Saccharobesus litoralis: one gene and its partners. The protein of the gene in region 3 interacts with the protein of the main gene of each other region in a pairwise test. Links are inferred from orthologs where the notes say so. Each region holds a gene or a part of one and is shown on either strand. Other genes may lie near its edges. The genes, in order: mlaF, C2869_RS03895, groL, aceE and grpE.

The links.
Region 1: the proteins of groL (region 3) and mlaF interact in binary tests that used the Escherichia coli proteins (3 or more experiments, as listed by UniProt). The link is inferred for Saccharobesus litoralis from one-to-one orthologs.
Region 2: the proteins of groL (region 3) and C2869_RS03895 interact in binary tests that used the Escherichia coli proteins (3 or more experiments, as listed by UniProt). The link is inferred for Saccharobesus litoralis from one-to-one orthologs.
Region 4: the proteins of groL (region 3) and aceE interact in binary tests that used the Escherichia coli proteins (3 or more experiments, as listed by UniProt). The link is inferred for Saccharobesus litoralis from one-to-one orthologs.
Region 5: the proteins of groL (region 3) and grpE interact in binary tests that used the Escherichia coli proteins (3 or more experiments, as listed by UniProt). The link is inferred for Saccharobesus litoralis from one-to-one orthologs.

Annotation. Positions count from the first base shown.
Region 1 is NZ_CP026604.1:5,387,671-5,393,345, reverse strand. Bases 58-2,837 are described here. They hold mlaF (phospholipid ABC transporter ATP-binding protein MlaF), read left to right. Parts: upstream 58-934; coding sequence 935-1,741; downstream 1,742-2,837. Other genes in these bases: mlaD (outer membrane lipid asymmetry maintenance protein MlaD), read left to right, coding at 2,523-2,837; mlaE (lipid asymmetry maintenance ABC transporter permease subunit MlaE), read left to right, coding at 1,741-2,520; C2869_RS20595 (calcium/sodium antiporter), read right to left, coding at 58-766. Also shown: more of C2869_RS20595, read right to left, coding at 1-57; more of mlaD, read left to right, coding at 2,838-2,990; C2869_RS20575 (MlaC/ttg2D family ABC transporter substrate-binding protein), read left to right, coding at 3,023-3,697; C2869_RS20570 (hypothetical protein), read left to right, coding at 3,699-3,977; C2869_RS20565 (BolA family protein), read left to right, coding at 3,983-4,234; murA (UDP-N-acetylglucosamine 1-carboxyvinyltransferase), read left to right, coding at 4,520-5,675. UniProt on the Escherichia coli protein: Part of the ABC transporter complex MlaFEDB, which is involved in a phospholipid transport pathway that maintains lipid asymmetry in the outer membrane by retrograde trafficking of phospholipids from the outer membrane to the inner membrane.
Region 2 is NZ_CP026604.1:1,055,636-1,061,505, forward strand. Bases 1,770-4,744 are described here. They hold C2869_RS03895 (DeoR/GlpR family DNA-binding transcription regulator), read left to right. Parts: upstream 1,770-2,842; coding sequence 2,843-3,646; downstream 3,647-4,744. Other genes in these bases: kduD (2-dehydro-3-deoxy-D-gluconate 5-dehydrogenase KduD), read right to left, coding at 1,770-2,284; C2869_RS03900 (FkbM family methyltransferase), read right to left, coding at 3,805-4,626. Also shown: C2869_RS03880 (NAD(P) transhydrogenase subunit alpha), read right to left, coding at 1-176; kduI (5-dehydro-4-deoxy-D-glucuronate isomerase), read right to left, coding at 636-1,466; more of kduD, read right to left, coding at 1,511-1,769; C2869_RS03905 (DUF2807 domain-containing protein), read left to right, coding at 4,873-5,823; C2869_RS03910 (GntR family transcriptional regulator), read left to right, coding at 5,816-5,870. UniProt on the Escherichia coli protein: Represses ulaG and the ulaABCDEF operon. Two ulaR binding sites have been identified in each promoter.
Region 3 is NZ_CP026604.1:1,251,965-1,257,810, reverse strand. The notes cover bases 1,123-4,073. They hold groL (chaperonin GroEL), read left to right. Parts: upstream 1,123-1,750; coding sequence 1,751-3,397; downstream 3,398-4,073. Other genes in these bases: C2869_RS04405 (RHS repeat-associated core domain-containing protein), read left to right, coding at 3,833-4,073; C2869_RS04415 (co-chaperone GroES), read left to right, coding at 1,279-1,566. Outside these bases: divalent-cation tolerance protein CutA, read right to left, coding at 1-294; C2869_RS04420 (FxsA family protein), read left to right, coding at 551-1,105; more of C2869_RS04405, read left to right, coding at 4,074-4,723; C2869_RS04400 (hypothetical protein), read left to right, coding at 4,734-5,174; C2869_RS04395 (carbohydrate binding domain-containing protein), read right to left, coding at 5,723-5,846.
Region 4 is NZ_CP026604.1:5,465,669-5,471,783, reverse strand. The notes cover bases 968-4,187. They hold aceE (pyruvate dehydrogenase (acetyl-transferring), homodimeric type), read left to right. Parts: upstream 968-1,317; coding sequence 1,318-3,987; downstream 3,988-4,187. Other genes in these bases: aceF (pyruvate dehydrogenase complex dihydrolipoyllysine-residue acetyltransferase), read left to right, coding at 4,000-4,187; pdhR (pyruvate dehydrogenase complex transcriptional repressor PdhR), read left to right, coding at 968-1,166. In the rest of the region: beta-lactamase regulator AmpE, read left to right, coding at 1-104; more of pdhR, read left to right, coding at 405-967; more of aceF, read left to right, coding at 4,188-5,952. UniProt on the Escherichia coli protein: Component of the pyruvate dehydrogenase (PDH) complex, that catalyzes the overall conversion of pyruvate to acetyl-CoA and CO(2).
Region 5 is NZ_CP026604.1:4,788,830-4,794,551, reverse strand. What follows is about bases 1,437-4,263. They hold grpE (nucleotide exchange factor GrpE), read left to right. Parts: upstream 1,437-2,450; coding sequence 2,451-3,077; downstream 3,078-4,263. Other genes in these bases: C2869_RS18020 (hypothetical protein), read left to right, coding at 4,209-4,263; pdxH (pyridoxamine 5'-phosphate oxidase), read left to right, coding at 3,393-4,040; hrcA (heat-inducible transcriptional repressor HrcA), read left to right, coding at 1,437-2,370. Outside these bases: DNA repair protein RecN, read right to left, coding at 1-214; nadK (NAD(+) kinase), read right to left, coding at 371-1,237; more of hrcA, read left to right, coding at 1,363-1,436; more of C2869_RS18020, read left to right, coding at 4,264-4,451; C2869_RS18015 (protein-methionine-sulfoxide reductase heme-binding subunit MsrQ), read right to left, coding at 4,636-5,244; C2869_RS18010 (YheU family protein), read left to right, coding at 5,505-5,722. UniProt on the Escherichia coli protein: Participates actively in the response to hyperosmotic and heat shock by preventing the aggregation of stress-denatured proteins, in association with DnaK and GrpE. It is the nucleotide exchange factor for DnaK and may function as a thermosensor.

The DNA of each region.
Region 1 (5,675 bases), 4.1 Mb from region 3 along the record:
CTGCGAGGGCATTAAAAATATTGGAACCAACAATATTGCCCAAGGCTAAGTCATCTTCACCTTTCATCACACCGGCAATTGAAGCGGCTAGTTCAGGTAAAGAGGTACCTATAGCAATAATGGTTAATCCAATGACTAAATCTGATAAGCCGTAATATTTGGCGATAGTCACTGCGGAATCAACCAGTAAATTAGAACTTAAAGGTAATAAAATTAAACCAAACGCTAGCCAAAATAGTGCTTTAGGCATAGGTACACCTTCTGGTACATCATCAGACAACTCGTCTTCTAAAAGGTCTGGTTCGTCTGTTTTAGACTTTTTAAGCGCCCGCCAAGTGAGGTAGCCTATAGTTGCAAAGAAAGCGATAAGTAACATTATGCCTTCTAAGCGTGTGAATTCCTGATTGTAAATTACGGCAATCGCTAAAACAGAGCTAACAAAGACTAAAGGTAATTCTCGTTTTAATGTTGATGAGGATACTGAAATAACTTTTAAAATAGCGGTTAAACCGAGTACAAGTGTGATGTTGGTAATATTGGAACCTATAGCATTACCTATAGCCGTGTCTATTTTTCCGTCGAGTGCGGCAGTTGCGGCAACCATCATTTCAGGTGCTGATGAGCCCATAGCAACTATGGTTAATCCAATAATGAGTGATGATAAACCTAAGTTTTTAGCTAAAGCAGCGGCGCCAAACACGAACTTATCTGCGCTAAATACGAGTCCGATAAGACCCAAAATGAGGAATAAAATGGCTTCTAACATGTAAAATTAATAATTATAAGGTAGTTGGTAACGCATTATATCCAAACCGCTACAATAATTTACAATATTTCGTCTGACTAATTTGCAACCTTTCTGTTAGAATTGCGGTCTTATCGCAAGACGCGCCACACTAGAGAAAGACATTGAGTTTGTCCACAAGGACAGTGCATGGATCCTAAAAATTTCGTACAAATAGAAGATTTAACCTTCTCTCGCGACGACAGAATTATTTATGAAAACATCAGTTTGACCATTCCTAAAGGGAAGGTGGTCGCTGTGATGGGCCCTAGTGGTATAGGTAAAACCACGTTATTGCGATTGATTGGCGGTCAACTTCGCCCTGATTCTGGCAATATTCTGTTTGATGGCAAAAATATCCCCAATCTGAGCCGTAGTGGGCTTTACGATATTCGTAAACAAATGAGCATGTTATTTCAAAGTGGTGCCTTGTTTACGGAAATGACGGTGTTTGAAAATGTCGCCTTTCCTATTCGTGAACACACAAAGCTGCCGGAAGATATTATTCGTAGCATGGTGTTAATGAAGTTAGATGCGGTTGGTTTACGTGGCGCAGCGTCTTTAATGCCAAATGAGTTGTCGGGTGGAATGGCGCGCCGAGCAGCTTTAGCTAGAGCTATCGCACTTGATCCACAATTGATTATGTATGATGAGCCGTTTGTTGGCCAAGACCCTATCTCTATGGGGGTTTTGTTAAAACTCATCCGTTCATTGAATGATGCGCTTGGCTTAACCTCAATCATAGTGTCACATGACTTACATGAAGTGATGGCCATTGCTGATTTCGCTTATATTATTGCCAATAAACAAATTATTGGTTATGGCTCGCCAGAGCAGTTACGTGCACATCAGTCGCCTTTAGTTCATCAGTTTATGGCAGGTGAAGCTGATGGACCTGTGCCATTTCATTTTCAAGCACAGCCGTTTAAGCAACAATTGAAAGAGGTTTTGCTGTGATAGCTCAAGTGATAACTCAAATAGGGCGTGGTGTCATTCAGCAAGTCACAACCATGGGAAGAGCTGGGGTAATGCTGTTTTTTGCCTTGTTTGCATTACCAAATATCTCAAAATCCTTTCCTTTGGTTGTTCGACAAATATATGTTGTTGGTGTTCAGTCTTTAGCGATTATTGTCGTTAGTGGTTTGTTTATTGGTATGGTTTTAGCGCTGCAAGGCTATACTATACTCATAGGTTATGGCGCAGAAAATAGCTTGGGTCCTATGGTCGCCTTGTCACTGTTACGTGAACTAGGCCCAGTGGTGACCGCCTTGCTTTTTGCAGGCCGTGCAGGCTCTGCGTTAACCGCTGAAATTGGGTTAATGAAAGCCACTGAGCAGTTAACTAGCATGGAAATGATGGCCGTTGATCCGCTAAGACGTGTTATTGCGCCGCGCTTTTGGGCGGGTTTTTATAGCATGCCGCTGTTAGCGTTTATGTTTAGCGCTGTGGGAATTTTTGGTGGACACTTAGTGGGAGTCGACTGGCTTGGCGTTGATGAAGGTGCTTATTGGGCTGTTATGCAAGCATCTGTTGATTTCAGCGACGATGTGATGAATGGCTTTATTAAAAGTGTCGTTTTTGCCTTTGTCGTCACTTGGATTGCTATTTTTAGAGGTTATGATTGTATACCCACTTCAGAAGGGATTAGTAAAGCAACAACGCAAACCGTTGTGCACTCATCTCTGGCTGTTTTGGGATTAGATTTTGTGTTAACTGTATTGATGTTTGGAGAATAATAATGACAAACCGTAAATTGGAGTTCGGTGTTGGTTTGTTTATCGTAGCTGGCTTTATCGCCTTTTTAGTGCTCGCTTTAAAAGTTGCTGACTCAAGTTCTGTTGGTAGTTCTGAAACCTATCAGCTTAAAGCCAAATTTGACAATATAGGTGGTTTGAAAGTCAGAAGTCCTGTCAAGGTTGGTGGGGTTGTTGTAGGGCGAGTTTCTAGTATTGCATTGGACCGCACCGATTATGTGCCGGTTGTCACTATGGATATTTACCAACAATACAATGATTTCCCAGAGACTAGCTCGTTGAGTATTTTAACTGCAGGTCTATTAGGCGAGCAGTATTTAGGCTTAGAGCCTGGATTCGTGGACGACGGTATTGAAATATTAGCGCCGGGTAGTTTTATTGAAGACACCAAGTCTGCGTTAGTATTAGAAGAACTTATTGGACAGTTTTTATTTAGTCAAAACGATGACTAAGCATAGGGATGTGTTAGGAGTTATTTAAAAGTATGAACTTAGTTAAAATTAAAAAGTACGTTGCACTAACATTTGTTTTTGTATGTATTGGTATTTCGTCTATGGCACAAGCTGCCATGGAAGCAGACCCTTATATTTTATTAAAAAATGTGGCGCAAAGTGCATTTAATCGATTTGATAAAGAATTAGATACGATTAAGCAAAATCCTGATCATTTAAAAGTGATTGTTAGTGAAGAGCTATTACCGCATATTGATTACACCTATGCGTCATATAAGGTATTAGGCAATAAACACTTCCGAAAACTGTCGACGGAACAAAAAAGAGAATTTGTTCAAGTATTTAAAGACTACATGGTAACCGTTTACGCTCAGGTATTTTCAACCTATCGTCAAACACAAAGTGTCGCGGTTGAACCAAGCAAAGACTTTTCTAATCTTAATATTGTGGTAGTTAAGAGTAAAATCATAGAACCGGGCCGCCCAGATATCGATTTGTATTTTAAATTTCGTAAGCGAGAAGATAAAAATACTGGTGCAATCAGTTGGCGCGCATACGACATGGATGCCGAAGGTATTTCAGTGTTAGATACCAAACGAAAAGAAATTAATGAGGCGATTAAGCGTTCGGGTATTAAGGCTGTTATAGCCGATCTAAAAAGCAAAGCCGAAAAACCTCTCGTGTTAAAGCAGCAGGATACGCAATAGTATGTTAAGCATTACCGTAGAAAGTGATGTTGTAAAGCTAGTGGGCAAATTAAGCCGATTCGATAACTTTAAAGGGTTATCCATTCCACAACCTCAGAATGATTTTTTGAGTTTAGATATGGCTGAATTTAGTACCGATACCGCTGGCTTAGCTTGGCTTGTTAAACAAAAATTACTATTAGAAGCAGCGGGCGTCGAATTAAAATGGCATAATGTTACTGATGAGCTGGTTAAGTTAGCCAGCATTAGTAACGTTATTGACATTTTAGGTATCGAATAATTTCTATGGATCTTGAACAGATTAAACAACTTCTTAACGATTCGTTAGACCTCAGCGATATTCAAGTTAAAGCTGAAGGCTCTCACCTTGAGATTGTAGCCGTTTCGGAATCATTTGCAGGTCAACGCTCATTAAAGCGTCAGCAGGCGATATATGCCCCATTAATGGATATGATCGCTGATGGCACTATTCATGCTGTTGCCATTAAAGCCTTCACCGAAGAAGAATATCGTAAGCATAAGCTTTTAAATTTCTAGTTATAGTCTTCTCGCTCAGGTCTTATGGTTCATTGTCAGCGCTTACTCGCCCCAATCACATAATAGAGCATATGCTCATGGGGTCTCGAAGCTTGCCTGCATGGATGCAGGTACCAAAAGTAGGCGCTTTAAGCGAGGGGCGTTAGCAGGACGCGGTAGCTTTGACGGCTTTGCCTAAATGGATGTAGGTACTTAGGTTTCGTCTGGAACTAGAAACCTGCCCCTAAAACCAGATCGCTTTGACTATAATTATAATTCTCTCATTAACCATCAGGTTTTCCGTTAATGGATAAATTGCAGATTGAAGGTGGTGCATCGTTATCGGGCGATGTACGCATCTCCGGCGCTAAAAATGCCGCTCTTCCTATTCTTTTTTCAAGTATCTTGGTTGCTGATAAAGTCACTTTTACTAATGTGCCGCAACTAAGAGATATCAATACAACGCTTAAATTACTTGCCGAGCTGGGTATAAGCAATCAATGTGATAACGATAGCGTGCAACTTGATGCGTCTAGCTTGACATCGAGTATTGCTCCTTATGAGTTAGTTAAAACCATGCGCGCTTCTATTTTGGCGCTTGGTCCTTTGCTTGCGCGAATGGGCGAAGCTCAAGTGTCTTTGCCCGGTGGCTGTGCAATAGGTGCGAGACCGGTCAATTTACACATCCATGGCTTACAGCAAATGGGTGCCGAAGTGGTTGTTGAGCAAGGTTACATTAAAGCGAAAGTGGACGGCCGCTTAAAAGGTGCACGCATTTTATTTGATACAGTGACAGTGACCGGCACTGAAAACCTATTAATGGCGGCGACTTTGGCTGAAGGTACAACCGTACTTGAAAACGCCGCTCGTGAACCTGAAATTGTCGATTTAGCTGAATGCCTAATTAAAATGGGGGCTAAGATCCAAGGCGCTGGTACGGATAAAATCACGATTGAAGGCGTGCAGTCATTGCAAAGTATGCAGCACTCTATTTTGCCGGATCGCATAGAAACTGGGACATTTTTAGTCGCGGCAGCCGTTGCAGGTGGTAAAATTCGCTGTACTCATACCCGCCCAGAAATGCTAGATGCTGTGCTTATTAAGCTCAAAGAAGCAGGTGCGTTAATCGAAACGACGCAAGATAGTATTAGTTTGGATATGACAGGTCGTGAATTAAAAGCCGTTAATATTAAAACGGCTCCTCATCCAGCCTTTCCTACGGATATGCAAGCGCAGTTTACCACATTAAATTGTGTTGCTAACGGTTCTGCAAAAGTAACAGAAACCATATTTGAAAATCGTTTTATGCATGTGCCTGAGTTGCATCGGATGGGGGCTAATATTGAGCTCGAAGGGAATACCGCGATTTGTCACGGTGTTGAGCAATTGTCAGCGGCGCAAGTGATGGCTACTGATTTACGGGCTTCGGCTTGTTTAGTGATAGCAGGCTTAGTCGCAGAAG
Region 2 (5,870 bases), 200 kb from region 3 along the record:
ACCACTGTTGCACCAGCCTCGATATATTGCTCATCATTTATATAAAGATGAGCACCAAGGCCAGTCTCAATTTGCACGCTAGCACCAAGCAAAACATAAGCTTTGATATTGCTTGGCAATAATGCACAGCGTTTTTCACCTGCAACTGTTTCTTTGGGAAACGCGATGATTGGCATAACAACTCCTAAATTTAGGGTGTAAAAAGCCTAGGCTTCAAAACGATGCCTAAACTAATAAAAACAGGTTGAGAATTAACTGGCTTGGGTAAACCAGTTAATGGCTACATTTATTTAGTACTTGTTCCAGAAAGAGATGATCGGCTCAATTTATTCGCTCGATGTACAGGGTTTGCTAACAACCGTGATGTTTTTAGCCACCCTAAGATTAAATGAAAAACTTCAGGCTGAGCTCGTCGAAGTCTCGTTACTTTCTAATTTACCGACACTTCGACTGCTTCGCGCTCAGTGTGAAAGAGTTCACTAACCCAACACATGTATCATGATCACCAAGGCTTTCAACTAATCAAAACTAAAATGAAAACAGTACTCGTCGCAAAACATAAACCTAGATATTTGGAAGTTATCCAGGCTTGCTAGGGGGGAATTGGCTTTGCGACTGTATTTTAAAAATACGAACTACTTAAGGTCAGCAACCGTGATGTGGTCCATATCGTCAAACTCTTGGTTTTCACCACCCATAGCCCAAACAAAAGTGTAGTTGGTAGTACCTACACCACTATGAATAGACCAGCTAGGTGAAGCAATAGCGACACCAGGCTCTAACGGCAGTGGACGAACCTCGCTTGGCTCACCCATTAAGTGAAAAACTCTTTCCTCTTCAGGTAAATCGAAATACATGTAAATTTCGGTACGACGGAAATGAGTATGCGGCGGCTTAGTATTCCAAACGCTGCCTGGCTTTAATTCCGTCATGCCCATCACTAATTGGCAGCTATCAACAATACCAGGACGGATAGATTGGAAAATAGTACGCTCGTTTGATGTTTCTTGCGCGCCTAATTCAATGCGCTTGGCATCGCTTTTGGGGACGTGTACCGTTTTGGTTACACGGTGCGCGGGATAGGAAACAAGATAAAACTTAGCTGGGTTTGCAGGATCTTCAGAGGTGAACTGCACTTCTTTGCTTTCTTTGGCAATATATAAGCTGTCTTTGTTAGCCATAGCATACGTTTCGCCATCGACAGTAATTGTGCCATTACCACCAATATTGATAACACCGGCTTCACGGCGTTGACAAAAATAATCAGCGGCTAACTCTTTGTGAGTGGGTAAATCAATAGCTTGTGTTGTCGGCGTGATCCCGGCGATCACACCACGATCAACATCGGTGTAAGTTAATTTAATCTCACCATCAACAAATAACTGCTGAGTCACGAAAGCTTCACGTAACTCACCATTACGCATGTCTTTGTAACTTCTGATATCTGCAGAGAACATGAAGTCCATAAGAATTCCTCAATAAAATTAATAATTAAAAGTGACGCGCTCGATTAGCGCGCCATCCAGCCACCGTCAACAAGCATGACGTGACCATTCATATAATTAGAAGCTGGGCTTGATAAGAATACGGTTGCACCGGCTAAATCTTCCGGCTTACCCCATTCTCCTGCTGGGATCCGAGCACTAATGCTGGCGTAGCGCTCAGCATCGTTGCGTAAATTCTCAGTGTTGTCGGTTGCAAAGTAACCTGGCGCAATTGCATTAACTTGAATACCAGAACTCGCCCACTCATTAGCAAGGGCTTTGGTTATTTGCGCGACACCACCTTTACTAGCGGCATAAGCAGGAACCGTAATACCACCAGAAAAGCTCAGCAATGATGCGATATTAATAATTTTGCCTGAGCCTTGTTTAAGCATATGTTTGCCAGCTTCACGACAGAATTTGAAAACCCCGTTCAAATTGACATTGATAACATCGTTCCAATCTTCATCAGAAAACTCATGTGCAGGCGCTCGTTTAATCGTGCCCGCATTATTAACAAGAATATCAATCCGCCCGAACTTCTCGATTGTGGCAGCAATAACCGCTTTAATTTGCTCACCATCACTTTGATCACAACCCAAGGCTAAATAATCAATGCCCTTTTCTTGTAATAAGCTAACGGTTTTCGTTACGCTTTCAGGTTTTGAACCGACTGCGACTATAGTTGCACCGGCTTCGCCTAACGCTATTGCCATAGCCTGACCAAGACCACGACTTGCACCTGTGACTATGGCGACTTTACCGTTTAAGCCAAACTGTTTAATCAAATACTCTTGCATTCATTGCCTCACTTACTTTAATGGCCCAAGGCTCAAAATTACGCAGTTTAATAATGCGGTCGTTCAAACGGTGCCAAACCATGTTAAAGACAAACTTATTTACTCAATAAGCCTTACTTATTTTCAAAAAATGGGAATTCATTGCCATGACTCTGATGAAAAACTGCAAGTTAAATTAAAAAATTAACCGCAACTAATCTGAAAGACTCATCACACTAGACCTCATTTTGAATATACTGGATCCTAATATGACACATAATGATTGTAAATGATTATTTAATTATCGAATTGATTATTTTAATAACAAATCGTTAACTTATTAATTTACATTGATTTAACGCAATGTATTAATAATTAAGCCTGTTACACTCTGCACCAGTATCAATAAAATGAAATATTATTAATCACTTGTGAATACAAATGACAAAATATGAAAATAAAACTATCATAATTTGTCATACAGTGATAAGATATATGTTGTTTGTATATGAATAAAATTGCCGATAGAATATGACTAAAGTTGAATTGAAAAGTTTGAAAACTGGTAAGGATTTACCAATGCTAGAAAAACATAGACAACAATTAATTAAAGACATACTCGATCAGCAGCAGTTTGCGAGCGTTAAAGATTTAACTGAAAAACTTAACGCATCGGAAGCAACTATCCGCCGTGATATTACGAAAATGAGTAAGCGCGGCGAGATAAATAAAATTCGTGGCGGCGCAGAATCAATGAATACCGAGCCACGTAAAAAACATATCTCTAGTACATCGTTTATGGTCGATGTGGAACAACGCGTTGATACTAAACGTCTAATCGCCAAGCGTGCAGCTGAGCTTTGTAAAGACGGTGATTCAGTTATTATTAACGGTGGTAGTTCAACCTACATGATGGGTGAATACTTGTCGTCTGTACAAATGAATATTTTGACCAACTCATTTGTACTAGCAAACTACTTAACTGAACACACAGATAACCAAGTGACTTTGCCAGGTGGTGAAATTTACCGTGAGCAAGGCATTATTCTTAGCTCGTACGAAAAAGACAGCACGGAAAATTACTTTGGCTCTATGATGTTTATGGGTACACCAGGTATTGGTAAATTCGGCGTCATGGAAAGCGACCCTCTACTTATCCGCTCTGAACAAAAGCTTTATAAACAAGCTGAAAAGCTAGTGATATTGGCTGACAGCACCAAGCTTGGTAAGCGCAGTAACTTTATTTTCTGTCCGTTAAAAGATGTAGATATTTTAATTACTGACTCAGGCGCATCTGACGAGTTAATTCAATATTTTGAAAGCAATGGCATTGAAGTGATTGTTGTTGAAAAAGCTGAAGAAGAAGCTAACGTTACCGCCTAACTCTCATTCAGTCAGTTTATCGCCCAAGCGTAAACTGACTGATTAACTCCCTGACTATCCAGCAAATTCAATTACCCGTTCGACTGTATATTTCCCTGTTACACTCACAATACAAAGCCAGCTATTAGATTTAGGCTTAAATTAGCGGGCTTTAGCAATTATCCGTTTCCTTCTTGCACCCATTCAAACGATACTATTTTATTAATAGGATCTTGGCTATGTACCGCCAGCAGGTTTATACCAACACTGTAGTAACGGTAGCCGAAGGTTTGTAATAATTCGATAATCTTATCGCGGTCTGATTTACAGGCTTCAATATGTAAAACGGGTTGGCAACGATCAATTGTTTTTTTAGCGCCATTGAGTACATCCATTTCCATGCCCTCAACGTCGATTTTAATTAAATCGACCCGTTGCGCGGATAAAGAATCAATGGAGATCAAGGACACTGGTTTACAGTCTTGTTGTTGATAAGACACGCTTTGACCAATATCTTCACCATCTGGCCTTGGTTTTATTTCTAAACTGCCAAAACTAGCGGGTTGTAAATAGTCCAGTTGTGGAACCAATATGGTTCCAACTTGCTCACCCACCGCCGCGTGATTAACACTGGCATTAAAGCAATTATTCAAGGCTATATTGCCCGCTAACGCATAAAAAGTTCGCTCTTGTGCTTCAAACGCAACCACTTCGCCCCAGCCATGCATCAACTTTGCCCATTCCACAGTATGCACACCTATATTAGCGCCGCAATCAATGGCGATAACCCCATCTCCATGAGCATCGCGCCGTGCTTGTAATAACACGCTAATAGCGTCAACCTCGTTTGGATCAAAACAGGAATTGATCATTAATTGATGGCCTACGCCATAAGCCATGTTGTCATCTGTGACACAGTAATCATGACGATTAACAATCAAGCTACCGTGGTGCGTAGCAGTGAGTACAAAAGCGATCGGGCGGGTATTACGAGTATTCATTTGGTGTTAACTGTCCATATTATTTGCCATTACACGCATAAGGCTAGCACACCCAATACGCAGCGCAACCGCACACTAAGTTTTACAAACGAAAAATATTCAACACCTAACAAACTGAAATAAATAAACTTTTTTATTTCCTTAATAATACAGATTAAAAAAACAGCAAAATAACTTGCCGGATAAAATATTCAAAGATATAGTGTTATACATATGTATAACACTATATCTAAAAAGGATGTCAAAATGAAAGCTTGGAAAGTCTGTTGGGTATTGCTAGCAGCTCTATTGATCAATACCAATACACTGGCAGAAAGTGCTCTGTATAAATCAATCCCGCTGCAGGGTATCACTATCTTGGAGGCGGATGGGAATTTGCATGTTGAAGTGATTTACAGCCATGAAGAACGCGCCGAGGTATTTTTGCGTAAAAATGCAATTAACTCAGTCATTATAAGTAAGGAGCCACTATCACTCGAAACTGACGAGCAAGAGGCCACTTTTCGTTTACGTGTTAGAGAGCAGCCTGCATTGCAAAACCCCAAAGACGAAGAGTCCGCACTGGCTATCGTTAAGCTTTACACGTCTATAATTAGCTTTATCGCTGCTAGCGAATTGCAACAATTAGTCGTATCAAATCAGACTGAATCGACCGACAAATGGCTAAGAATTCGTTTAAGTGGTGACAGTAAAGCGCAAGTTAATGGCCACTTTGTGCGATTAACCTTAGACATCAATGAAACCTCTGATGCTCAATTAATGGATAGTAAGACCAAGAAGTTAGTGGTACGCCAGCGCGACCAAAGCCGCTTGAATGTGGCCGACAGTCAATTTAATGAGATAGATATGAATGGCCGCCATACTTCGCTATTTACCGCCAACAGTATCACAGCTGAGCAGCTTAAAGTGACGATGAATCAGAGTGCGCGTATCACATTTGACCAAGACAGCTTAGTTGAGATCGTTGATGTGGAGGCACGTAATCAAAGCCAAATTCATCTGCTTGCGGCACAAACACGTTCAACCAAAGTCAATGTAAAAAATCAGGCTGAGGTACATTTAGGCAATGCCAATCACTTGCATGGTTCGGCGCGACACCAATCTCTTGTCACATACAGAGACACGGATGAATCGCAATTAAATGTAAAAATACGCAACAACGCCAAGCTCAAACGTCAGGAGTTGAGTCATGAATAATGTTTGGCATGACGACCAGCCTATTTATAAGCAATTAGTGGCTAAGC
Region 3 (5,846 bases):
AATAGCACACATATTAACTGCCGTTATCTCAGGGACATCATAACTATGCTGACTTTTGATAAAAGCTTGCAATCCTTCGAAATGTCTACCCAATGTTTTAATTTTTAATAAGTATTCGTTGTCCATGACGATACGGCCTTGCCAAGAATATACTGATTCAATGGCATCAACTATATTCACGCATGCAGCGTGTTTATGGCGCACAATACCGTTAGCCAGCTCTTGGGCTTCCTGTTTGGTTGGCGTTGTGCAAAACACCAATATTGGTGTATCGGCTTGTATATCATTTTTCATAGTATTGTTCTTGCAAATCAGCAGTTAAACATGTGAACGACCAATGTCAGTCGATAAATAACCGTAGATTAAACTTGAAAAGTTTCGTTTGCCACCCATATGTCATAATATGTCAGTGTCGTGGCGCGTTACACAAGTAATCAGTAAAATGCTTTACAGAAATTCTTACGCTACTGCCTCAGTAGACAGGCAAAGCAACGACAATATTACAGCGCCACCGACTAATTTATTTTTTATCAATTTAAATTGAGAACTTATGTTTGCAAAATTATTTATATTATTCGCCATTATGCCAATCATCGAAATTGCGCTGTTACTCGAAGTTGGCGAAATAATTGGCGGTTGGACCACTTTAGGTATCGTAATTTTAACCGCATTTATTGGCGCTAAATTAGTGCGGGAACAGGGTATACAAACCTTACACAGTTTACGAACCCAAACGGCTTCAGGGCAATTACCAGCGCAAACTTTGGTTGAAGGCTTAATGTTACTTATTGCAGGTGTACTGTTAGTCACCCCAGGTTTTGTGACCGATGCGATTGGCTTTTTGCTAACAATCCCTGTTACGCGTAAACCGATAGCCTTGGCCGTGTATGCGCAAATTAAAGACAAGTTAGTTGTTCAATCGAATATGCAGGGCGGATTTCATTCTCAACAAGGTTTTCACCAGCAAGACTTTCAGCATCATGACTTTCACCAAAAAAGGCAACACGATCTTGGCGCTAACCCGTTTGACCGCCAACCTAAAAAAGGTTCAAACCCAAGTCAGCAGGGTGACATTATTGATGGTGAATTTGAGCGTAAAGATTAGTTAAAGTTGCGTTTTGCAGCCGTTTTACATTCTTTTTTAAAAATTTTTATAAAATAGCCTTGTATTTCAAAAGGCCTATCCCCAAATAACATCCCAACAATGTAAAGGCTCAACAAAGTGAGTTGAGCCTAAATTTTTTCAATATCACATTTGTTCTTAGGAGATTAAGAAAAATGGCAATTCGTCCTTTACAAGATCGCGTGATCGTTAAACGCTTAGAAGAAGAAACAAAATCTGCAGGCGGTATCGTATTAACTGGCAGCGCAGCAGAAAAATCTTCAAAAGGTGAAGTTATCGCCGTAGGTCCTGGTCGTGCTTTAGAAAATGGTTCTCGTCAAGAATTAGACGTTAAAGTCGGTGAAACGGTTCTATTTGGTTTCGCTATCGACAGCACGCAAAAAATCGATGGTGAAGAAGTGTTGGTGATGAAAGAAGACAATATCTTAGCGGTATTTGAATAACTTCTTCATATTCAGACTTTATGCGGCATTGTCTTCGCTTTTTGCTCGGTCACTTATTGGAATAAGCTCCCTCGCGAAAATCTTGACGGCTTTGCCTAAAGCCCGACTATTTTGAAGTTAAATTGTCGGGTATTAAACAAACAGAATTAAATCTAACGATTGAAAGAATTTAGGAATATAGAAAATGGCAGCAAAAGAAGTCAAATTCGGTAACGACGCTCGCGTTAAAATGCTTGCGGGTGTAAACATTTTAGCAGATGCAGTTAAAGTAACTTTAGGTCCAAAAGGCCGTAACGTTGTATTAGACAAGTCATTCGGTGCGCCAAACATCACTAAAGATGGTGTTTCTGTAGCTAAAGAGATCGAACTAGAAGACAAGTTCGAAAACATGGGCGCACAAATGGTTAAAGAAGTTGCGTCAAAAGCTAACGACGAAGCGGGTGACGGTACAACGACTGCAACTGTATTAGCACAAGCCATCGTAAACGAAGGTCTTAAAGCGGTTGCTGCGGGTATGAACCCAATGGATCTTAAACGTGGTATCGATAAAGCCGTTGCTGCTGCAGTTGTTGAGCTTAAAGCATTCTCTGTTCCTTGTGCAGACAACAAAGCTATCGCGCAAGTCGGTACTATCTCTGCTAACTCTGATACTGAAGTTGGTGAAATCATCGCTTCTGCTATGGATCGTGTTGGTAAAGAAGGCGTAATCACAGTTGAAGAAGGTCAAGCGTTAGAAAACGAACTTGATGTAGTTGAAGGTATGCAATTCGATCGCGGTTACCTTTCTCCTTACTTCATCAACAACGCTGAAAACGGCTCAGTTGAGTTAGAAAACCCATTCATTCTTCTTGTAGACAAGAAAATCTCTAACATTCGTGAATTATTACCGACGTTAGAAGGCGTTGCTAAGTCTAGCCGTCCTCTATTAATCATCGCTGAAGACGTTGAAGGTGAAGCATTAGCCACTTTAGTTGTTAACAACATGCGCGGTATCGTTAAAGTTGCTGCAGTTAAAGCACCTGGTTTTGGTGACCGTCGTAAAGCAATGTTACAAGACATCGCGACTCTTACTGCGGGTACTGTTATCTCTGAAGAAATCGGCTTAGAAGTTGAAAAAGCCACTTTAGAAGACCTAGGTCAAGCTAAGCGCGTAGTTATCTCTAAAGACAACACAACTATCATCGACGGTGTTGGTGAAGAAGATGCAATCCAAGGTCGCGTAGCGCAAATTCGTGGTCAAATCGAAGAATCAACTTCAGATTACGACAAAGAAAAACTTCAAGAGCGTTTAGCTAAATTAGCTGGCGGTGTTGCCGTAATCAAAGTGGGTGCAGCCACTGAAGTTGAAATGAAAGAGAAAAAAGCTCGCGTAGAAGATGCATTACACGCGACTCGCGCAGCAGTTGAAGAAGGTGTAGTACCGGGTGGTGGTGTTGCTCTAGTTCGCGCTGCCGCTAAAATTGCGGGCGTAACTGGTGACAACGAAGACCAAAACCACGGTGTTGCAGTTGCACTACGTGCAATGGAAGCGCCTTTACGTCAAATCGTAACTAACGCAGGTGAAGAAGCTTCAGTTGTTGTTAACAACGTTAAAAACGGCGAAGGTAACTATGGTTACAACGCAGGTAACGACACTTACGGCGACATGTTAGAAATGGGTATCCTAGATCCAACTAAAGTGACTCGCTCTGCATTACAATTCGCTTCATCTGTTGCATCATTAATGATCACTACCGAAGCTATGGTTGCAGAAGTACCACAAGACGCAGCTCCAGCAGCCCCAGATATGGGCGGTATGGGCGGTATGGGCGGCATGGGCGGTATGATGTAATTTTGCGTCACATTTGCACTTTTTACTGCATTGCCTTCATATTTCACCCTAGTCACATACTTCCGTGTATGCTCCTAGGGTTGAAACATTCGGCGGCTTTGTCTAAAGCGCAACTGTTTAGCAAAATAGTCTGAACACCTATCTGTCTAAAAACAGATTTAAAAAGCCCGAGTAGAAATACTCGGGCTTTTTTGTGTTTATAAAAGAGCAAAAGGAATTACGTGTAGCTTGAAAATATTTCCCTGTAGGTGCGTATGAGACACAAACTTAATTAAAAATCCGTAGGTCGCCATGAGTACAACGAATCGCGACACGACCATGTTGCAGTCCTATACATCAAAATAGAAAATACAAAATTTATATGTCCCGCAAAGATTGGTATTTTTAGGTGGGTGTCTTGTTATTTAAGAATCGACCGAAGCCTTGGCTTATAATTTGGCTAACATCACCGAAGATGGCTTCACTGGTCATGATATGCTTGCGACAGGATTTATTCATATGAAGGGTAGAGTATATGACCCTATTATCGGTCGCTTTTTAAGCCCAGATCCGATTGTACAAGCTCCCTATTTTAGCCAAAGTTGGAACTCTTATACTTACGGGTGGAATAACCCACTCAGGTACACAGATCCGAGTGGATATACTAACGATGATGAAGCCTGCCAAAGAAAGAGTGAGGGCGGGAACTGTCAAAAAGTTGAAAAGAAATGCGACTCAGGAGAATGTCACACTGTTTATGGCAGTTATGAACTACAAAGGCAGATTAAGTTTTATGAAAGGATACATAGGTATAGGAACAACTCTAGGAGGCATGATAGAGCGCGAGAGGGACAAGCAGCCCTAGATCTAATTAGTGAGCATAAGTATTCAATCTCCAGCTCAGCTCGATCTATGGGGGTGGATCCACAGCATGTGGCCAGCATAATTTTCCAAGAGAAATATCATGGTGTTTGGGCAAAACTAAAAAATGTGCCCGCTTGGATGATGATCTTGGTAGGGATCAATGATGCAAGCGTAGGCTTAGCTGAAATGGATATTAATACCGCGGCACTGCTTTTAGGCGTTGACACTTCCACTATGAGTAGTGATACAAGAAACCAAATCATTAATCTTCTCGCAAATGACCGAACTGCTATATCACTAATATCACTTAATGTAGCTAGTTTCCAAGAACGGTTGGGCCGACCTGTATCCGTGCAAGAAGCTACATATGGTCATAACGCCGGGGTAAATGCGCTTGCAAGGGATTTACCAATCTCACAAGGGTCTCCTGTTTCTAGAAGATCATGGGGACATCAAGATGCTATCGCTGACGCATTAAAATAAGGTGGATAATATGAAAAACTTTAAACCTATACTTATGCTTTTAGTTCTTCTTCAAGTTCTATTGAGCTATCTGTTTTATAGATTTGGAAGCTTGTTTTTCTTTCTCGAAGAACGAGCGCAAGTTATTCCAGTTAGAAGCTTGGCAAGTCAAGGAAGCGGAGAGGACCTGCTTATTAGCTTAGGCGGTATCTTGTTTCTAGCTTTAAGCGCTTTTTATCTATTGAACATAAAAAGCAAATTAAGACTTGTTGATTTACTAGCCTTATTTATAGTATTGGTATTACAGGCGCTTTTCTTGATGATGATAGAGGTAGCATCTTTATCAATAAGCATTATGCAAACTAAGGGCTGGATACTGTTGGCTTGGTTTAGTGTTTATGCCACTTTATGGTTAGTTTTTTTAGTATCTTTTGTTAATAAATCTATTGGGTGGATAAAGCCGTCAAAGTGATTCTCTGAATTAGTTTGAGCGTGCCCATCCTTGCTATTACTATTGCTCCTTATTTGTTTTTGTCGAAGAGGAGTTAGGCAAAAACTATTTTTAAATCAGAAAATTAGTTAAGACGCCGATAACTACCCAGCATTTTCTTAATACGAAATTGCTGGGTAGATTTTAAGTGCAAGGTGCACCGATGCTTATTCCTGAACGCTCGGCACTTCCAACATCCCTGTAGGTGCACCGATGCTTATTCCTGAACGCTCGGCACTTCCAACATCCCTGTAGGTGCACCGATGCTTATTCCTGAACGCTCGGCACTTCCTACATCCCTGTAGGTGCAGATTTATCTGCATAACACCTAAGCATCCGCCAACACGGATTAAACCACCGCCAGCCAAAGTTTGAATTAAATGCTGGCTGTCGCTAACGAAATCCTAATCTTTGTGGACATATAAATTTTGTCATTTCTATTTTTGAGGCATAAGGCTGCAACATGGTCGTGTCGCGATTCGTTGTACTCATGGCGACCTACGGCTTATTTAAACTGCGTTTAACGTCAGTTATTTCTGATTAGCAGGAAAAAACTCAAAGTTATCTAAATGGAAAACTGCTTGCGTATCGACATGGATCCCTATCTGAAAACTATCGTTATCAGGTATAAATTGTTTGGGGATCCTTGCCCGT
Region 4 (6,115 bases), 4.2 Mb from region 3 along the record:
ACTGCATTACTGAGCCTTGCTTGTTAGTTAAACTGGCCAAACGAGCTGTGCTATTTAGCGTGGCTTTAATTGCTGTGTTAAATTTGATGGGAATTATTAACTAACCCCCTCCTTGTTGTTGCATCTATTTCTTATTCTTAATTCTTAATTAGTGCCAAATATGATAAAAGGCGGGAGGACACACCCGCCTGAATTATTTTGGTTACTTACTGCCTAAGCATTTTTGCAGATTAATCCTGCAGTGTTTTTCTCATAAAACGTTCATAAAATGATCATCCGATCTGTTGACGAGAAATTTGGCATCGCCAAAATTATCAGCTATAGTATTGCGCATTAAATGGTAATACCAATTACCCGCTTGGCATTGATAGCTAATTATAATTTAAATAAGTCGTGTAAAAACCTTGAGTTTTCAGAGAGTTAAACAGCCAAAGTTGGCTGACGTGATACAAGAGCAACTGGAGTCTATGATTCTGGAAGGTAGCTTATTGCCTGGGCAAAAGTTACCTCCTGAGCGAGAACTTGCGGTGCAATTTGATGTTTCTCGCCCCTCTTTGCGTGAAGCCATTCAAAAACTTGAAGCCAAAGGTTTGGTTACACGTCGTCAAGGCGGTGGTACTTTTGTTAATGAAAACCTACAAAGTAGCCTTTCTGATCCTTTATTTGAATTAATGCTGGCTAAGCCTGAAAGCCAATTTGATTTATTAGAATTTCGCCATGCTTTAGAAGGTATTAGTGCTTATTACGCGGCATTGCGTGGCACCGATGCTGATTTTGAACGCATTAAGCAAAGTTTTGAAGCCATTATCTCCTGCAATGACAGTATGCAATCTGACCAGATTGAAGCCATTTTTGAATTTTTCCTAGCGATTGCTGAAGCGTCGCATAATCTGGTTATCTCTCATCTTGTTAATGCCATGGCGCCTTTGCTCAAACAAAGTATTGAGCGTAATTACCGAATTCTGACGTCCAAGCCGGATGTAGCCCGGCAGGTGAATGAAGATCGTGAGTCTATTATGAATGCGATTATTTCTGGCAACCCGATCCAAGCTAGAAATGCCTCGCATCATCATTTGGCTTATATAGAAGAAACCTTATTGCAGCTAGGTGCTGAAGACACGCGTAACCAACGCATGTTAAGGCGCTTGCAGCAAAACCTTAAATAGTTTGAATGAACAATTCTCAACAGCTGACTAATCAAGTACAGCATGGCTAAGTTTTTTATAAAGCCTTTAAGCTTATTGGAGAACTTAGCTTTGCTGTATCTGATTGAATTGGAAGTTGAGAATTCAACGCATAACAAATAAGGAATACCAGATGTCTGACATCCTTAACAAAGACGTCGATGCAATCGAAACCAATGATTGGATTGAATCGATAGAATCAGTTTTACAAAACGAAGGCCCAGAGCGTGCGCACTTCTTGATTGAGCAATTAATCGAGACGTCTCGTCGTAACGGTGCTCACATGCCATTTGATGCCACTACGGCTTATTCTAATACTATCCCTGTTGGCCAAGAGCCAGCTATGCCAGGTGATCGTGAATTAGAAGCGCGTATTCGTGCGGTTATCCGCTGGAACGCGATGATGATGGTTGTGCGTGCTTCTAAGAAAGATTTAGAGCTAGGCGGCCATATTTCGTCTTTCCAATCGTCAGCTATGTTGTACGATATTGGTTTTAACCACTTTTTCCGTGCTCCAAATGAAAAAGACGGCGGCGACTTAGTTTATTTCCAAGGTCATATCTCACCTGGTATCTATGCGCGTTCTTTCGTTGAAGGTCGTTTATCTGAAGAACAATTAGATAACTTCCGTCAAGAAGCCTTTGCTGATGGCCTATCTTCTTACCCACATCCGAAATTGATGCCTGATTATTGGCAGTTCCCGACGGTATCTATGGGTCTAGGTCCAATGCAAGCTATTTACATGGCTCGCTTCTTGAAGTACTTAACTGATCGTGGTTTAAAAGACTGCTCAGAGCAAACGGTATACTGTTACTTAGGTGATGGTGAGATTGATGAGCCAGAATCATTAGGTGCTATCGGTCTTGCTTCACGTGAAGAGTTAGACAACTTAGTCTTTATCGTTAACTGTAACTTACAGCGTCTTGATGGTCCTGTACGTGGTAACGGTAAAATCATCCAAGAATTAGAAGGCACTTTCCGTGGTGCTGGTTGGGATGTGACTAAAGTCGTTTGGGGTCGTTACTGGGATGCACTTCTTCAGAAAGACACGACTGGCTTACTACAACAGTTAATGGATGAAACCGTTGACGGTGAATACCAAAACTTTAAAGCTAAGGGCGGCGCTTATACGCGTGAGCATTTCTTCGGTAAATACCCAGAGCTTAAAGAAATGGTAGCTAATATGTCTGATGAAGACATTTGGCGTTTAAACCGTGGTGGTCACGATCCACAAAAAGTTTACGCAGCCTACGCTAAAGCGAAAGCGACTAAAGGTCGTCCAAGCGTTATTTTAGCTAAAACCGTTAAAGGTTACGGTATGGGTGATGCAGCTGAAGGTAAGAATATTGCGCACGGCGTTAAGAAGATGGATTTAGATGCAATCCGTCATATGCGTGATCGTTTCAATGTTCCAGTTTCAGATGAAGATTTAGAAAAATTACCATACTACCGCTTCCCTGAAGACAGTGCTGAATACAAGTACATGATGGGTCGTCGTGAAGCACTTGGTGGTGTTATGCCAGTGCGTCGTGAAAATTCTTCAGTTGAACTACAAGTTCCTCAGTTAGACGCTTTCAAGGCGACTACTGACGGTTCTAAAGGTCGTGAAATTTCAACGACTATGGCGTTTGTTCGTGTTTTAACTGCATTGTTAAAAGATAAGCAAATCGGTAAGAACATTGTTCCTATTATTCCTGATGAAGCACGTACTTTCGGTATGGAAGGTTTGTTCCGTCAAGTTGGTATTTACGCTCACGAAGGGCAAAAATACACGCCACAAGATGCTGACCAAGTTGCTTACTATCGTGAAGACAAGAAAGGTCAAGTATTACAAGAAGGTATTAACGAACTCGGTTCAATGGCTTCTTGGGTATCTGCAGCGACTTCATACTCGCATGCTGACTTACCAATGATCCCATTCTACATCTACTACTCAATGTTTGGTTTCCAACGTGTTGGTGACTTAGTTTGGGCGGCAGGTGATTTACAAGCACGTGGTTTCTTAATTGGTGGTACTGCTGGTCGTACAACACTTAACGGTGAAGGTCTACAGCACGAAGATGGTCACTCGCACTTACACTTTGGTACGGTTCCTAACTGTATTACTTATGACCCAACTTATGGTTATGAGATCGCAGTTATCGTTCAAGACGGTATCAAGCGTATGTACCAAGACAACGAGAATATCTTCTACTACCTAACTGTAATGAACGAAAACTACGTTCAATTACCTATGCCTGAAGGCGTAGAAGAAGGTATTAAGAAGGGTATCTACAAGCTTGAAGCGGTTGCGGCTAAGAAGCCTACAGCAAACGTTAACTTATTATCTTCTGGCGTTATTCTTGAGCGTGCGCGTGCAGCTGCACAAATTCTTGCTGAAGATTACGGCATTAGCTCAGACGTTTATTCTGCAACTTCATTCAATGAATTAGCGCGTGACGGTTTAGATTGTGAGCGTTGGAACATGCTTCACCCAGAAGCTGAAGAAAAAGTGCCATATGTAACTGAAGTACTTAAAGATGCTGCGGGTCCAGTTATTGCGGTAACTGACTACATGAAGCAATACGCTGATCAAATCCGTGGTTTTGTACCAACTGATTACCGTGTATTAGGTACTGATGGTTTCGGTCGTTCAGACAGCCGTGAAAACCTACGTACTCACTTCGAAGTTAACGAATACTACATTGTAGTTGCAGCGTTATACGAATTAGCTAAGCGTGGCGAAATTGAGAAGAAAGTCGTTGCGGAAGCAATTGCTAAGTTCAATATCGATGCAGATAAACTTAACCCACTTTACGCGTAATAGGGGAAAGGAATAATGGCAATTAAAGACGTTTTAGTCCCTGATGTGGGCGGTGATGAAGTAGAAGTTATCGAACTTTGTGTCGCTGCTGGCGACACTGTTGAAGCTGAAGATTCACTGATCACTGTTGAAAGCGATAAAGCTTCAATGGATATTCCAGCGCCTTTCGCTGGAACGGTAAAAGAAATTAAAGTAGCAGTTGGCGATAAAGTATCTGAAGGTACTTTAATCGTAACAGTTGAAGATGCATCTGGCGCAGAAGAAGCACCTGCGGCACAAGCGCCAGCGGCTGAAGCACCTGCAGCGGAAGCAGCGCCAGCTCCGGCTGCCGCTCCTGCAGCTAGCGCGACAATCGAAGTCACAGTGCCTGATATCGGTGGCGATACTGATGTTGAAGTTATCGAAGTATTGGTTGCTGTTGGTGACGAAGTTTCTGCAGAAGATGGCCTTATCACGTTAGAAACTGATAAAGCGACTATGGATGTTCCATGTCCTGCTGACGGTGTAGTTAAAGAGCTTAAAATTGCAGTTGGCGACAAAGCTTCTGAAGGTACGCTGGTATGTATTCTTGAGACAGCAGGCGGTGCTGCTGAAGCACCTGCGGCACAAGCACCTACAGCACAAGCACCAGCTGTTGAAGCAGCCCCTGCAGCAGCGGCTCCAGCTGCTGCGAGTGAGTTAGTTGATATCGCTGTTCCGGACATTGGTGAAGATGGTGAAGTTGACGTTATCGAAGTTTTAGTCGCTGTTGGTGATGAAATCGCTGAAGAAGACGGTTTAATTACGTTAGAAACTGATAAAGCGACTATGGACGTACCTTCTTCACACGCCGGTGTGGTAAAAGAGGTTTATGTTAGTACTGGCGATAAAGTTAAAAAAGGCAGCTTAGTTGTTAAAGTTGAAGCTAAAGGTGCAGCGCCTGCTGCGGCTCCAGCTCCAGCGGCAAGTGCGCCAGCACCAGCTGCTCAAGCACCAAGCGCAGCGCCAGCAAAACCTGCGCCTACCGCTAACGTTGAACCAGCTAAACCAAGCAAGAACGTGCATGCTTCTCCATCTGTTCGTCGTACCGCACGCGAATTTGGCGTTGATTTAAGCTTAGTGCCAGCAACCGGTCGTAAAGGTCGTATTCTTAAAGAAGACGTACAAAACTGGGTTAAAGCTGAACTAGCTAAGCCGAAAGCGGCGGCGGGTTCTGCTTCAGGTCCGATCCCTGAAAATGTGCTTGAGATCGTGCCAGTTAAACCAGTTGACCACAGCAAGTTTGGTGAAATTGAAGTTAAAGAACTAGGTCGTATTCAAAAGATCTCTGGTCCTTTCTTACACCGCAACTGGGCGACTATCCCTCACGTTACGCAATTCGACGAAGCGGATATCACAGAATTAGAAGCGTTCCGTAAAGAGCAAAATGCTTACCATGCTAAGAAGCAAACTGGCTTGAAGATCACGCCACTTGTTTTCGTTATGAAAGCAGTAGCCAAAGCGTTAGAGAAATTCCCTAACTTCAACTCTTCTCTTTCAGATGATGGTAACAGCTTAATCCTTAAGAAGTTCATCAATATCGGTATAGCAGTAGCAACACCGGGTGGCTTAGTGGTTCCAGTCATCAAAGATGTCAACAAAAAAGGTATTGAAGAGCTTTCTGAAGAGTTAATTGTAACTTCTAAGAAAGCGCGTGATGGCAAGCTTAAAGCGGCTGATATGCAAGGTGGTACTTTCACTATCTCTAGCTTAGGTGGCATTGGTGGTACTGCATTTACACCAATCGTTAATGCACCAGAAGTTGGTATCTTAGGTGTTTCTAAGTCTGACTTTAAACCTAAGTGGAATGGTAAAGAGTTTGAACCACGCTTAATGGTTCCACTTTCATTATCTTACGATCACCGCGTGATCGATGGTGCTGAAGGTGCTGCATTCTCAACTGAGATTGCCAACAACCTTACTGATTTACGTCGCTTGGTTCTGTAAGTTGCCTTGAGCGCAGCGAAACGCAACATTTGATGGTTCATTGAATGTTGCGGTGTGATTCGCTTCGCTCATGACACCCTACAAATAAAACGAATAGCGGCTACAAATTGTATGAATGGTAAATTAGCTATTCATACAAGAAATGAATAATTAGATTGGGTAG
Region 5 (5,722 bases), 3.5 Mb from region 3 along the record:
TTTGAATATTAAAAGTGGCGGCTATTTCTGTTTTATTTGCGCCATTGCGTACCATGCCGGCTTCGGCTCTGTCGCCTAAGCATAAACCTAAAGCATCGATAGAGATGGATTTACCGGCTCCGGTTTCTCCTGTAATGGTGGTCATGCCAGGTTGAAATTCAATATCAAGGTTCTCAACGATAGCAAAGTCTTTAACAAACAGTTGCGTTAACATTCTCAAGCGCCTTTGTGTTTAGTTATACTGGTTGAAATTACAGTTGTTTTATACTGTATAAATACTGTATGGTCAAGAGCGTAAAAAGGAAATATCGACAAGAATTAGAGGAAAGTTGGCATCTTTTAAAATTAAGGATGCCAACGTAAATACAAGTTAATAAAGTTTGCTGCCCCAGTTCAGTTTACGGCGGATAACATTGTAGTAACTGTAATCTTTAGGGTGCAGTAACGTGAGTTTCTCTTCTTGCTTTTTAATTCGGATCTCATCACCTTTTGCCAACGGCATGGCGTTATGGCCGTCACAGGTTACTGTCATTGAGTTTTGCGGCTTGGAAATAACTAGGCGAATGCAAGAGTTCGCATCTACGACAATCGGTCGGTGAGACAACGAATGCGGAAACATAGGTTGTAAACACAGTACTTCAAGGTCTGGCGTGAGTATTGGACCACCAGCCGATAATGAATAGGCGGTTGAACCTGTTGGTGTACATACTATTAAGCCGTCAGCCCGTTGGCTAAACATAAAGTTGTCATTTATATAGACTTCGAACTCAATCATCTGTGCAACTTGACCAGAATGCAAAACAGCTTCGTTGACAGCGCTACTGCTAACAAAGCCGTTGGCACTTTTACAGGTGACATCTAATAAGAAACGTTTTTCTGAGCGATAGTCGCCCATCAAAACTCGACTTAATGTGGTTTCAAATGCATCGGGATTGAGATCAGTTAAAAAACCTAGGTTACCACGATTAACACCAATAACTGGGGTTTGTGACTTAGAGAATGCGCGGGCTGCGCCCAACATATTGCCATCGCCGCCAACGACAATGACTAAATCACAAGCCTGACCTAATTCGATAAGTTGTTCCTGACGTGCTTGCTCGTCATCACACTGACGACCGGGAGCAACCTTCACTTCGATACCGCGTTGCGTCAAAAATTCACGCAAGCGCATATAGGTTTCTGAGCTGGCTTGATTTGCTTTGCCAACGAGGCCGACAGTGGAAAATTTAGAGTTCATGAATATTCACAAATGACATTGATATTGCAAGTGTACAGCAAGTGTACAGTAATTTTTTTAAATCATTGAATTTTATATTTTTAAACATATAACTCATTTGAGTAGGGTCAAAATTTACGCAATATATGAATGATCGCAACCTTCAAATTATGAAAATGTTAGTAGAGCATTATTTACGAGACGGCCAACCGGTATCGTCGAAGTATTTGGCTCATTCAGCGGCAATTGGTGCTAGTCCTGCGACAGTGCGTAATGTGATGATGAACCTTGAAAAAATGGGGTTGTTGGCGTCTCCTCATACGTCGGCAGGGCGGATCCCAACGGCTTCGGGTTTACGTTTTTTTGTTGAACAGTTACTAACAGTCTCACCCATTGAACAACATATTCAACAACAAATGCAGCAGGCGTTAGGCTGTCAAGCCTCATCAACCGAATTATGTGCGCATGCTTCAGGTTTACTGTCAGAATTAACTGCGATGACAGGGATTGTGACCGTACCCAAACTGAATAAAGTCAAAATTGATAAAATTGAATTATTTAAGTTAACCCCAACTCGACTGATTTGTGTCATCGTTATGCATGACGGTGAAGTGCAAAATAGAGTGATCGAAACTCGACAAAACGTTTCAGATACGGTTTTACAGCAAACAATTCAGGTGATGAATTTAGCTATGGTTGGCAAGTCTTTGGATGCTGGCTTACAAAAAATGCGCGAACTCATTCAGCAAACCAATAAAGACGTTGCTCAACTTTCATCCGCTGCGTTGTCATTTACCAGTCAAGATGAAAATCAAGTATTACTCACAGGGCAAAGTCGCTTATTGGATGAGAATATTAGTTCTGAGTTGCAACGACTAAGAGCGCTGTTTGAAGCGGTTTCTGATAAACATTTGGTGATGGATATCATGGAAAAATGCTCAGGTGCCGATGGTGTTAAAATTTTTATAGGTGAAGAGTCAGGTATCGATTTACTACAAGATTGCAGTGTGATCAGTGCGCCTTATCATAACAAAGGTGAAGTGGTCGGTCGCTTAGCAGTAATAGGCCCAACTAGGATGAATTACAACAAGGTGATCCCAATTGTGGATATTACGGCAAGAATGTTAAGTTCTGCCTTGAATCAAACAGATTAATCCCCACATAGAGCTAAAATACTGAGTTTAAGCTTGGTTACCCTGTATTTGCGAATTGAATTTGAGTGGAGTTTTTTTAAATGAGTGACAATCAGCAAGATATCAATAGCGAAGTTCCGGCAGAAGAACAAAAAGAGCAAACTGTTGAAAGCGCTGAAGGCCAAACAACGCCTGAAGTAGAAAATAGCGAAGACGTATTAACGGAAGAGCAGGCGAAAATTAAAGAGTTAAGTGAGCAATTAGCAGCAAGCGAGCGCAAAGTGGCTGATCAACAAGATTCAGTATTACGTGCAAAAGCGGAAGTCGACAACATGCGTCGCCGTGCGGCTCAAGATGTTGAAAAAGCCCGTAAATTTGCGTTAGAAAAATTCAGCTCAGATTTACTTGATGTTGCGGATAACCTAGAACGTGCTTTGCAAGCCGCTGATAAAGACAATGAAGTGCTTAAACCTATGATTGAAGGGGTTGAGCTAACACTGAAAAGTTTAACAGGCGCACTTGAAAAGCATGGTGTTAAGGAGGTAAACCCAGAGGGCGAACCCTTTAATCCCGAGTTTCATCAAGCGATGTCTATGGTGCCTAACCCAGATGTGGCGCCGAATACGGTCATTGCGGTAATGCAAAAAGGTTACGAGTTAAATGGGCGTTTAATTCGTCCGGCCATGGTTATGGTTTCGACAGCCGCGAGTGTAGATACGCAAGCCTAATTTTACAGTTATTGTTAAAAAGCCCAGCTATATATTGCTGGGCTTTTTTTTGGGTATTTTTTCGTTAATTGTATTTTAAAGGGTAAAATTAACCTAAACCGCAATTATCTATAGTCAAAGCGATCTGGTTTTAGGGGCAGGTTTCTAGTTCCAGACGAAACCTAAGTACTTACATCCATGTAAGCAAAGCCGTCAAGCTTCGAGACCCCATGAGCATATGCTCTATTATGTGATTGGGGCGAGTAAGCGCTGACAATGAACCATAAGACCTGAGCGAGAAGACTATATAGTGATTTTTTTAATTCGTGAACCATTATGTCTATTTTTTATGAAGTGCGTCGTGAGTATGATCTAACTCACTTAAACGAGCAGGCACTAACCGAGTCGCCCTACGGATTGTTTCAACTTTGGTACGATGAATTAGTCGCAGCTAAGGTTGTTAAAGATACCACAGCCATGATTGTCGCAACGGTTGATCAGCAACATAAACCTTATCAGCGCACAGTATTGATGAAATCGTTCGATGAACAAGGTTTTGTGTTTTACACCAACCAACATAGTCGTAAAGGCCAACACATAGCCAACAATAATCAGGTGTGTTTGATGTTTCCTTGGCTTGCTATGGAGCGGCAAATTATTGTTAATGGTGTTGCTGAAAAGGTCAGTGATGATGAAAGCGACAATTACTTTGCTTCGCGCCCTATTAGTAGTCAAGTCGCTGCCGTTGTTTCGCAACAATCACAACCTGTTGATAGCCGCGAAACGTTAGAAGCCAAATTTCATGAGTTGATGGCGTTTTATCAAGACAAGCCCGTGCCGCGTCCGCCACATTGGGGAGGGTACCGAGTCAAGCCAACGTCAATTGAGTTTTGGCAAGGTGGTGAAAATCGCATTCATGATCGGTTTATTTATGAGCTTGACCCTCAAGCACAGCGCTGGCAAATCACTCGCTTGCAGCCATAGAAAAACGTTTTTATAACTAACTGTAATAAAAATGTCATTTCTTGTGGTGAATTGTTAACGATTGTACGTTATATCTCACAGTAAATAAGGCGTTAACAACCTAGCGAAATTTCAATCTATTGACGATACTAAAACCATGTTAAAGAGCTTGGCGAGTTGGTACAAAACATGGAGTACCAGCAGTACAAATCAAGCTTAAATAAAGGTTTTTGTGCGATGGAAGATGATGCGTTAAATCCACCAAACTTAGCGAGTATCGCTCATAAATTTGAAGATGCGTTAGCGGCGACTGAACAAGATTTAGGCCAGCTACCGCAACTAAAACAGACGTTAGACGAGTTAAATACTGATTTAGATAAGTTAAAGCAAGCCGTAAAAGCGGGGCATTTAACGGGTCTTAATGTCAAGTAAGCGTAAAGCTTATTAATGTAAAGAATTTGACCTCGGAGTGGCTTAGTGTGTGGGCTGACTTAGAGTTTAAATGTGTGTTGTCTCTTTGTTGTTAGTGTTGTTGTGTTTCATTAAATGGACTTAACTTGCACCTGTTTGCCTCAGCAGATTTGTCGTCGCTGAGGCTTTTTCTTTTCTGTAACCGCTAAAATTTTCTTAAACCCTTCAGCCATTTTTTAAGCATTGGCCAACGAATGGCAAATACAAATATTACGCCAGCTAAAAAAGCTAAGGGCTCGCTGGGTGTGGCTTTTACCGCCCAATAAAAGTGAACCCAAGCCAGCACTAAACTTAAATAAACCCAGTTATGTAAGGATTGCCACTTTCTGCCCATTTTGGCGCGAATGCTATTGGGCGAGGTGACAGCTAAGGCGGTTAATATAATAAATGCGCCTAAGCCCACCCAAATATAAGGGCGCTCTAGCAACTCTTGTATAAATAAGCTGACTTGCATGTTTAACTCAAACCACCAAAAACTGAGAATATGAGCTAAGGCATAAAAGAAAACATATAACCCGATTAAGCGACGGGTTTGCATAAGCCAACTGAGTTTAAATTTTTTGGCCGCAGGAGCGATACACAGAGTGTAAATAAGTAGTTGTATTGCGCCTTCGCCTGTGAAGTGGATAACCATTTCGACAGGATCGGTAATAGACAAATCCGTTATAGCTAGATAATAAGTTTGAATAAAAGGGATTAAGGCTAAACAATGGATTAAGAATTTTGTCAGTAATATCTTGTGGTTATCTTTCATGCTGTATTTTTTGTCATTCTATAGTCTTCTCGCTCAGGCCTTATGGTTCATTGTCAGCGCTTACTCACCCCAATCACATAGTAGAGCATATGCTCATGGGGTCTCGAAGCTTGACGGCTTCCCCTAAAACCTGATCGCTTTGACTATATCTATAGTGCTTTAAGCGTATTATCGAATGTAGTGGAAGAAACTATAATAACTGACTGCTTGTTGATTTAGTACCATAGGCGAAATTAGCTTGCAATTATTCCACTATTTATATGTTTATCGATCCTAAACTTATTGATCGCGATACCCTAATTAACATGGCGAAAGAATGGTTAAGTCGCCGCCATGATTTTGATTCTTCTTACACTAACCAAACCGAACAAGCCGAGCAGGTTGTTCAGGCATTATTTAACAAAGAGCTAGTTATCACATTTTCTAACGATGATGAGATGGATCAAGAGGCGCGACTCGATATTCGCCCATGTGGTGA